2 regions of the Synechococcus sp. SYN20 genome follow, and region 2 is predicted to be linked to the other one. Evidence: predicted binding sites of a transcription regulator. Region 2 holds the regulator's gene; the other holds the start of a gene.
What was found. The regulator HrcA, encoded in region 2, represses chaperone genes, less so after heat shock. The targets are predictions, from matches to a motif close to TTAGCACTCNNNNNNNNNGAGTGCTAA.
Positions count from the first base shown of each region.

Region 1: the regulator HrcA is predicted to act here: its motif matches at 2,100-2,126, upstream of groES (co-chaperone GroES).

Region 1 covers NZ_CP047959.1:2,163,277-2,166,688, forward strand. The annotation lists gene groL (chaperonin GroEL) at 38-1,666, opposite strand; gene groES (co-chaperone GroES) at 1,736-2,047, opposite strand; gene atpD (F0F1 ATP synthase subunit beta) at 2,268-3,412, shown strand, end outside.
Region 2 covers NZ_CP047959.1:2,462,316-2,465,727, reverse strand. The annotation lists gene SynSYN20_RS13070 (hypothetical protein) at 1-564, shown strand, start outside; gene SynSYN20_RS13065 (ABC transporter substrate-binding protein) at 575-1,810, opposite strand; gene hrcA (heat-inducible transcriptional repressor HrcA) at 1,812-2,804, opposite strand; gene SynSYN20_RS13055 (rhodanese-like domain-containing protein) at 2,876-3,226, opposite strand; gene SynSYN20_RS13050 (DUF3352 domain-containing protein) at 3,275-3,412, shown strand, end outside.

The DNA of each region.
Region 1 (3,412 bases), 300 kb from region 2:
GTAAACGGAGGCTAAAAACACAGTTCGGAAACTTGTTTTAGTAGTCGAAGTCGCCGCCCATACCGCCACCAGCAGCAGCTTCTTTCTTCTCTGGCATATCAGCCACGATGCATTCGGTGGTTAGCACCATGCCGGCAATCGAAGCAGCATTTTGTAAACCAGAGCGAGTCACCTTGGCAGGATCAACAATGCCTGCAGCGAGCATGTCGACATACTCACCATTGGCAGCGTTGTAGCCCTCGTTAAAGGACTTGGACTTGACGTTTTCAGCAACGACAGCGCCATTCACGCCAGCATTTTCAGCGATGCGCATCAGGGGAGCAGTCAGCGCTGAGGCCACAATGTTGGCACCGATCAACTCTTCGCCGGAAAGGTTGGCGGCTGCCCACTCTTCCAAGATTGGTGCCATATGAGCCAAGGTTGTACCGCCACCAGGAACGATGCCCTCCTCAACAGCTGCCTTTGTGGCGTTGATGGCATCTTCCAAACGAAGTTTCTTGTCCTTCATCTCTGTTTCGGTTGCTGCTCCCACCTTCACAACAGCAACGCCACCGGCCAACTTGGCTAAGCGCTCTTGGAGCTTCTCCTTGTCGTAGGTGGAGTCGGTCTCGTCCATCTGCTTCTTGATCTGCTCGCAACGCGTTTTCACAGCCACCTCATTGCCTTCGGCAACAATCGTGGTGGTGTCTTTGTTGATGGTCACGCGGCGGGCAGTGCCCAACATCTCCAGCTTGGCGTTTTCAAGCTTCAGACCTTGGTCTTCCGTAATCAACTGGCCGTTGGTCAACACCGCCATGTCTTCGATCATCGCTTTGCGACGATCACCGAAACCAGGAGCCTTCACTGCAGCCACATTGAGTACGCCGCGCAAGCGGTTCACCACCAAGGTGGCAAGAGCTTCTTTCTCAATGTCCTCAGCGATAATCAGGAGAGGCTTACCAGTGCGAGCAATTTGCTCAAGGACAGGTACCAAGTCTTGTACCAAGCCGATCTTCTTATCAGTTAAGAGGATGTAGGGCTCGTCCAGAACCGCTTCCATCCGCTCAGTATCTGTTGCGAAGTAAGGGGAGATATAACCCTTATCGAAACGCATACCCTCGGTGACCTCAAGCTCGGTCTCCATAGATTTCCCTTCTTCAAGAGAAATCACACCTTCTTTACCAACTTTATCCATGGCGTCGGCAATCATTTTGCCAACTTCTTCGTCGTTACCAGCAGAGATCGTGCCAACCTGAGCGATGGCATTGCTGTCTGCAATCGGCTTAGCGTTTTCTTGGATCTTTCCAACCAAGAAATCGGAAGCCTTATCAATACCCTTCTTCAGAGTGATTGCGTTGGCGCCGGCTGCCACGTTACGAAGGCCAGCTTTCACCATGGCATGAGCCAAAACGGTGGCTGTTGTGGTGCCATCACCAGCAGCATCGTTGGTTTTGGATGCGGCCTGACGAATGAGTGCAACACCGGTGTTTTCGATGTGATCCTCAAGCTCGATCTCTTTGGCAATCGTGACTCCATCATTAATGATCTGAGGAGCGCCAAATTTCTTCTCAAGAACCACATTGCGGCCTTTAGGACCGAGGGTCACTGCTACAGCTTCGGTGAGAATGTCGATGCCTTTTTCGAGAGCACGGCGAGCATTCTCGCTATAAATAATTCGCTTAGCCATAGGAGGCGATTAAAAAAGTTAAGAGGAAAATTCAGTCGTTTCTGAGATAAATCTCAGAGGAAATTGTGGTTAGCCCACAACAGCGAGAATGTCTTTCTCAGACAAAAGCACGTACTCATCGCTACCAAGCTTGATGTCTGTACCGGCGTACTTGCTGTACAGAACCTTGTCGCCGATTCCGACTTCAGGAGCCTGACGACTTCCATCGTCGTTGGACTTACCAGGACCAACCTGGACGACTTCGCCAACTTGGGGCTTTTCTTTGGCTGTATCTGGAAGAAGGATGCCGCCTGCAGTCTTTTCCTCGGATTCAGAGATTTTTACGAAGACGCGATCTCCAAGAGGCTTAACGGTGGAAACGCTGAGGGAAACAGCTGCCATGAGTATTTGAAGAGCAAGAACAGGGCGCTCGGCGCCGCACAAACGATGCGAGTTAGCACTCGAGGTCGTTGAGTGCCAAAGCTAGGTCCGTTGGTGGGCGAAGCACCAGCCGTGACGTGTGCGGGTGACCGAACAGACGTTTGACTTCAAGACGGTGGTAAGGTTCTGCCGCTCAGGAAGGGTTCGTCCTGTTGCGCGTCCCTCTCTCTTCTCCTTACTTATGGCCGCTGCTGCTCCCGCCTCCACCGGTTCCAAGGGCGTTGTCCGTCAGGTAATCGGACCGGTTCTGGACGTGGAATTCCCAGCCGGCAAGCTTCCAAAAATTCTGAATGCATTGCGGATCGAAGGCACTAACCCTGCTGGAGAAACGATTGGCTTAACCGCCGAAGTTCAGCAACTCCTCGGCGATCACAGAGTTCGTGCGGTGGCCATGAGTGGCACCGATGGTCTCGTGCGCGGAATGGAAGCCCTCGATACAGGCTCACCGATCTCAGTTCCAGTTGGCGAAGCCACCTTGGGCCGAATTTTCAACGTGCTCGGTGAACCAGTTGATGAGCAAGGCCCCGTCAAAACAGATCTCACTGCACCGATTCACCGAGAAGCTCCAAAGCTCACTGAGCTAGAGACAAAGCCCAAAGTGTTCGAAACGGGCATCAAGGTGATTGATCTCTTGGCTCCGTATCGCGAGGGAGGAAAAATTGGCCTCTTCGGCGGTGCTGGAGTTGGCAAAACCGTGTTGATTCAGGAGCTGATCAATAACATCGCTAAAGAGCATGGGGGCGTGTCCGTCTTCGGCGGCGTGGGAGAGCGCACCCGTGAGGGGAATGATCTTTACGAAGAATTCAAAGAGTCAGGCGTGATCAATGCCGATGATCTCTCGAAGTCCAAAGTGGCCCTCTGTTACGGGCAGATGAATGAGCCCCCTGGCGCACGCATGCGCGTGGGTCTCTCAGCGTTAACCATGGCCGAGCACTTCCGCGATGTGAACAAGCAGGACGTTCTGCTGTTCGTGGATAACATCTTCCGCTTCGTCCAAGCCGGATCTGAGGTTTCTGCTCTGCTGGGCCGCATGCCATCAGCTGTTGGCTACCAGCCCACTCTGGGAACCGACGTGGGAACACTCCAAGAGAGAGTTGCTTCCACACTGGAAGGATCGATCACGTCGATTCAGGCCGTCTATGTCCCCGCTGACGACCTAACGGACCCAGCTCCAGCGACGACCTTTGCTCACCTTGATGCCACCACGGTGTTGAACAGGGCATTGGCTTCCAAAGGCATCTATCCAGCTGTGGATCCCCTCGATTCCACAAGCACCATGCTGCAACCAGCAGTGGTGGGTGACGAGCACTACCGAACTGCACGCGC
Region 2 (3,412 bases):
ATTCCCGATTTAAGAGATAGTGGTATCGGCCAATATTCTGATCTCTTTGGCTGGCTAACTCGGGGCTGGTCGTTCGGGGAATTCAGACATCATTTTGCCTCCGGTCTTGGAGTTAGCGCTGTGGATGAGGAATACAGCCAGCTTATTTTTGATGTCTCGTATCAGCGGTCTTCTTGGTCTGCTTTTTGGACATTGATTCAGCCCTTGGTCGTCGTTATGGCCTCAATTGTGTTGATCACGAGGGTGCTCACTGAGTTTCGCGTCGAGATCCCGATTGCGGTTCTGTTGACATTGATCTTTTTGCAGGATGGCTATCGATCGGAACTGCCGAATCTTCCTTATCTGTCATTCTTAGACTCTGTTTATGCCATTGCTTACCTTCTTTCGATTGTTAGTTTTGCGTTGGTTCTTTATCTTGAAAGTCTTAAAAGAAGGGCGAGTCTAGAGCAGGGTGATCGCCGAAACTTGATTTTGAACCGTATTCACATCTACGAGCAATCCTGGCCTCCGATCTCCCTTCTCGTGATGGTGTTGCTATCAGCAGCCAGCTGGTTATTGATTTAACTATTTTCGTTCAAGGTTCCCAGGGATCACTGCCAAGGAACACCAAATCAATGCTGCGATGGAGCTTAGGAGTGGTGCGCTTAAGTTCATTCATCAGGCGGTCGCGGGTGATCTCTGGAGCGACCGTTTCCATCGCCTGGACGAGCCATTGTGCGGCCATGAAGCCTTCGAGGCTATAGAAATCGAAGTCAACTTCAACTTCAACCTCAACATTTTGTTGTTGTTGACGTAAGAGTCGTTGATAGCTTGCAACATCAGGGTGTCGTGCATCCCATGGGAACGGCACCACTTGCGTGACTCCTACGCCAAATGCTGCTGCTTGAGGCAGATCCCGAAACAGCGCTTTCGTTCCTGTTGGAGAGATCGTCATTAATTGCGGACGGCTGCCATTTCGATGCACGTTGTTCACGAGCGAGGCCATCGTTTTGCTGAGCGAGATCACGATGAGGGCATCAGGCTTCGATTTGACGATCGTCTTGGAGGCTTGCTTTGTTTCCGTTGAGTTTCGTGGAAGAGCAGCCGTGCTGACAGCGCGGAGATCGTGGGTCTGCAAAGCCTCCACTGTGCTGGCAAGCACGTCTTTCCCATAGGCGTCGTTCTGATACGCCACGGCAATTCTCACGAAGCCGTCGTTAACGAGGTGATCAACGATTCGCCGGGCTTCCTCCGCATAACTTGCTCGGAAATGTAAAACCCCGATCTGACCCTTGGTTCTCAGGGAGCTAGCGCCTGTTAGAGGTGCAACGAGTGTGAGTCCTGCTTTCTTGGCGATTGGTAGGGCGGCCTTGCTCGTGGGGGTGCCAAAAAAGCCGAATAGGGCCAAAACTTCGGGTTCGGCCGCAAATAAGCGGCTATTTCTCAGGGTGTTTTCTGGCTCATAGCCATCATCAATCCGCCAGATTTTGACGGGTCGTCCGGCAATGCCACCGCGGTTATTTAAGTCCCGTAAAACCGTGTCGATTCCCAGGGCAAAGCGCTCTCCAATATGTCCAGAGGGTCCTTTCAGGGGAAGCGATTGTGCCAGCAACCAAGGGCGGGGTTCTTCGTCGAGCAGTGAATCAAGGTTCTCACTGGAAACGTTCTGGGCTGCATCGTTTGGAGCAACAGTGTTGGTGGGTTGGAGGTCAAGCCGATCCTGTTGCTGGGTCAGGTTGACACCGCTCCAGATAGCAATTAATGCCCCTCCCACACTCAGTCCGATGAGGATGGCGAGGCGTGTTTTCGCTGTTCTCCCTTTGGACGGCATGTCAGTTCAGGAGATGGTCGAGATGATGAGCCGCACTCTTTACAGCAGCAAGGGCTGTGGCGTAGGCCATGCGCATTGGACCCACAAGCGCCACGTATCCCACTCCGTCAGTGGCGCTTGTGTAGGAGGCTTGGACCACTGAGCAGTGGTGAAGGGCTTGCTCGGGATGTTCTTGGCCAATCCACACGCCATATCCAGGACCGGGAGCGGAGAGGGTCAGGGATGCGGGGCTTTGATCCATCAGTTCCAGGAGTGGTCTGACCTTGGCGCTTTGGCTGAATTCAGGCTCGGCAACGAGCCGAGACACTCCATGAAACAAGGCCTTGGTCTCTTGAGAGGTCTGCAAGGTCTGATGACTTTGAATGGCATCGCGGAGAGCCTTGCCGCAGGCCTGCAGTTCCCTTGGGAGTGAATTCCAATTCAAACTGCCATTGCTGTCGAGCTGCCGGCGCGCCCACTGATCCATCGCTTCAATTTGATGTTCACTGCCGTGGGGTAGCCGCAGGTTGAGGTGACTGGCTTGGCTGGAATTCTCCACCAACATCACCAGCAAGCGCTCTTCGCTGCGAACCAGTCGGATGGCTTCCAGCGCGGGTTGCCTCTGGGTGGGGTGCGTGATCAGGCTCATCAGTCCCGTGAAATCGGTGAGCCGTCTTGCCATGTTTTGGAGCAAATCATCAAGAGCCGCCCAGCGAAGGCTGAGCTGGGTTAATTCCTGATCGAGATGCTGGGCGATCGTTCCGGGCCTGGGGAGAAGGCAATCCACGTAATGCCGGTATCCACTGGGGCTTGGTACCCGTCCTGCAGACGTATGTGGTTGGGTCAGTAGACCTCGCTGCTCTAGAGCCCCCATGGCTGAACGCACCGTGGCAGCACTGGCTTGCAGATCAAACCTCTGAACGAGGGTTCTGCTCCCTACTGGCTCAATCGTGTCAACGTAGTGATGCACCGTGGCCTTGAGCACCTCCTGTTGTCGGCGGGGCAGCGGCTGCACAGGCACACAATCAGCTCATCAATCGTACGGAGGTTTTCTCTTGGATTGGTGGCGTTGTCATGAACCGCTGCTCAGTAACGAGGAACGCTCGGATCGACTTCCACACTCCAGGCATGAATGCCACCTTCTAAGTTCCAGACGTCGTAATCCGGCCCTTGCTCTAAGAGCCAGCAGCCAAAGTTTCTGCTGCGGATCCCGGCATGACAAATCACCACGATGGGTTTGTTGGTTGTCAGCCTTGCGGGCAGATCGGAAAGCCAGAGATTGGATTCACTCAGCGGTAGATGTTCCACCTGTCCGGGGAAGGACGCGATCTCCAGTTCGGAGTGCTCGCGAACATCAACGAGCTGAAGGGCGCTGCCGCTCGACAGCCACTCGTGAAGGTCTCTGGCGCTGATGGATTGGGGCGAAGAGGATGTCATGGGATTCATCATGAATAAAGATGAGGCCAGTCCCACGCCTGCTGCTTCATGAAGGCGCGTTCCTTCCTTTTAGCTGTCGCTGCAGCGGTGCTAGTGCTGCTCACCACCGCATTGGGCTTGTGGTGGGCGATGGCACAGCAGAGCCCTCTGAAAATTGTTGGCCAAGCGCTGGTGTTGCCACGAGCC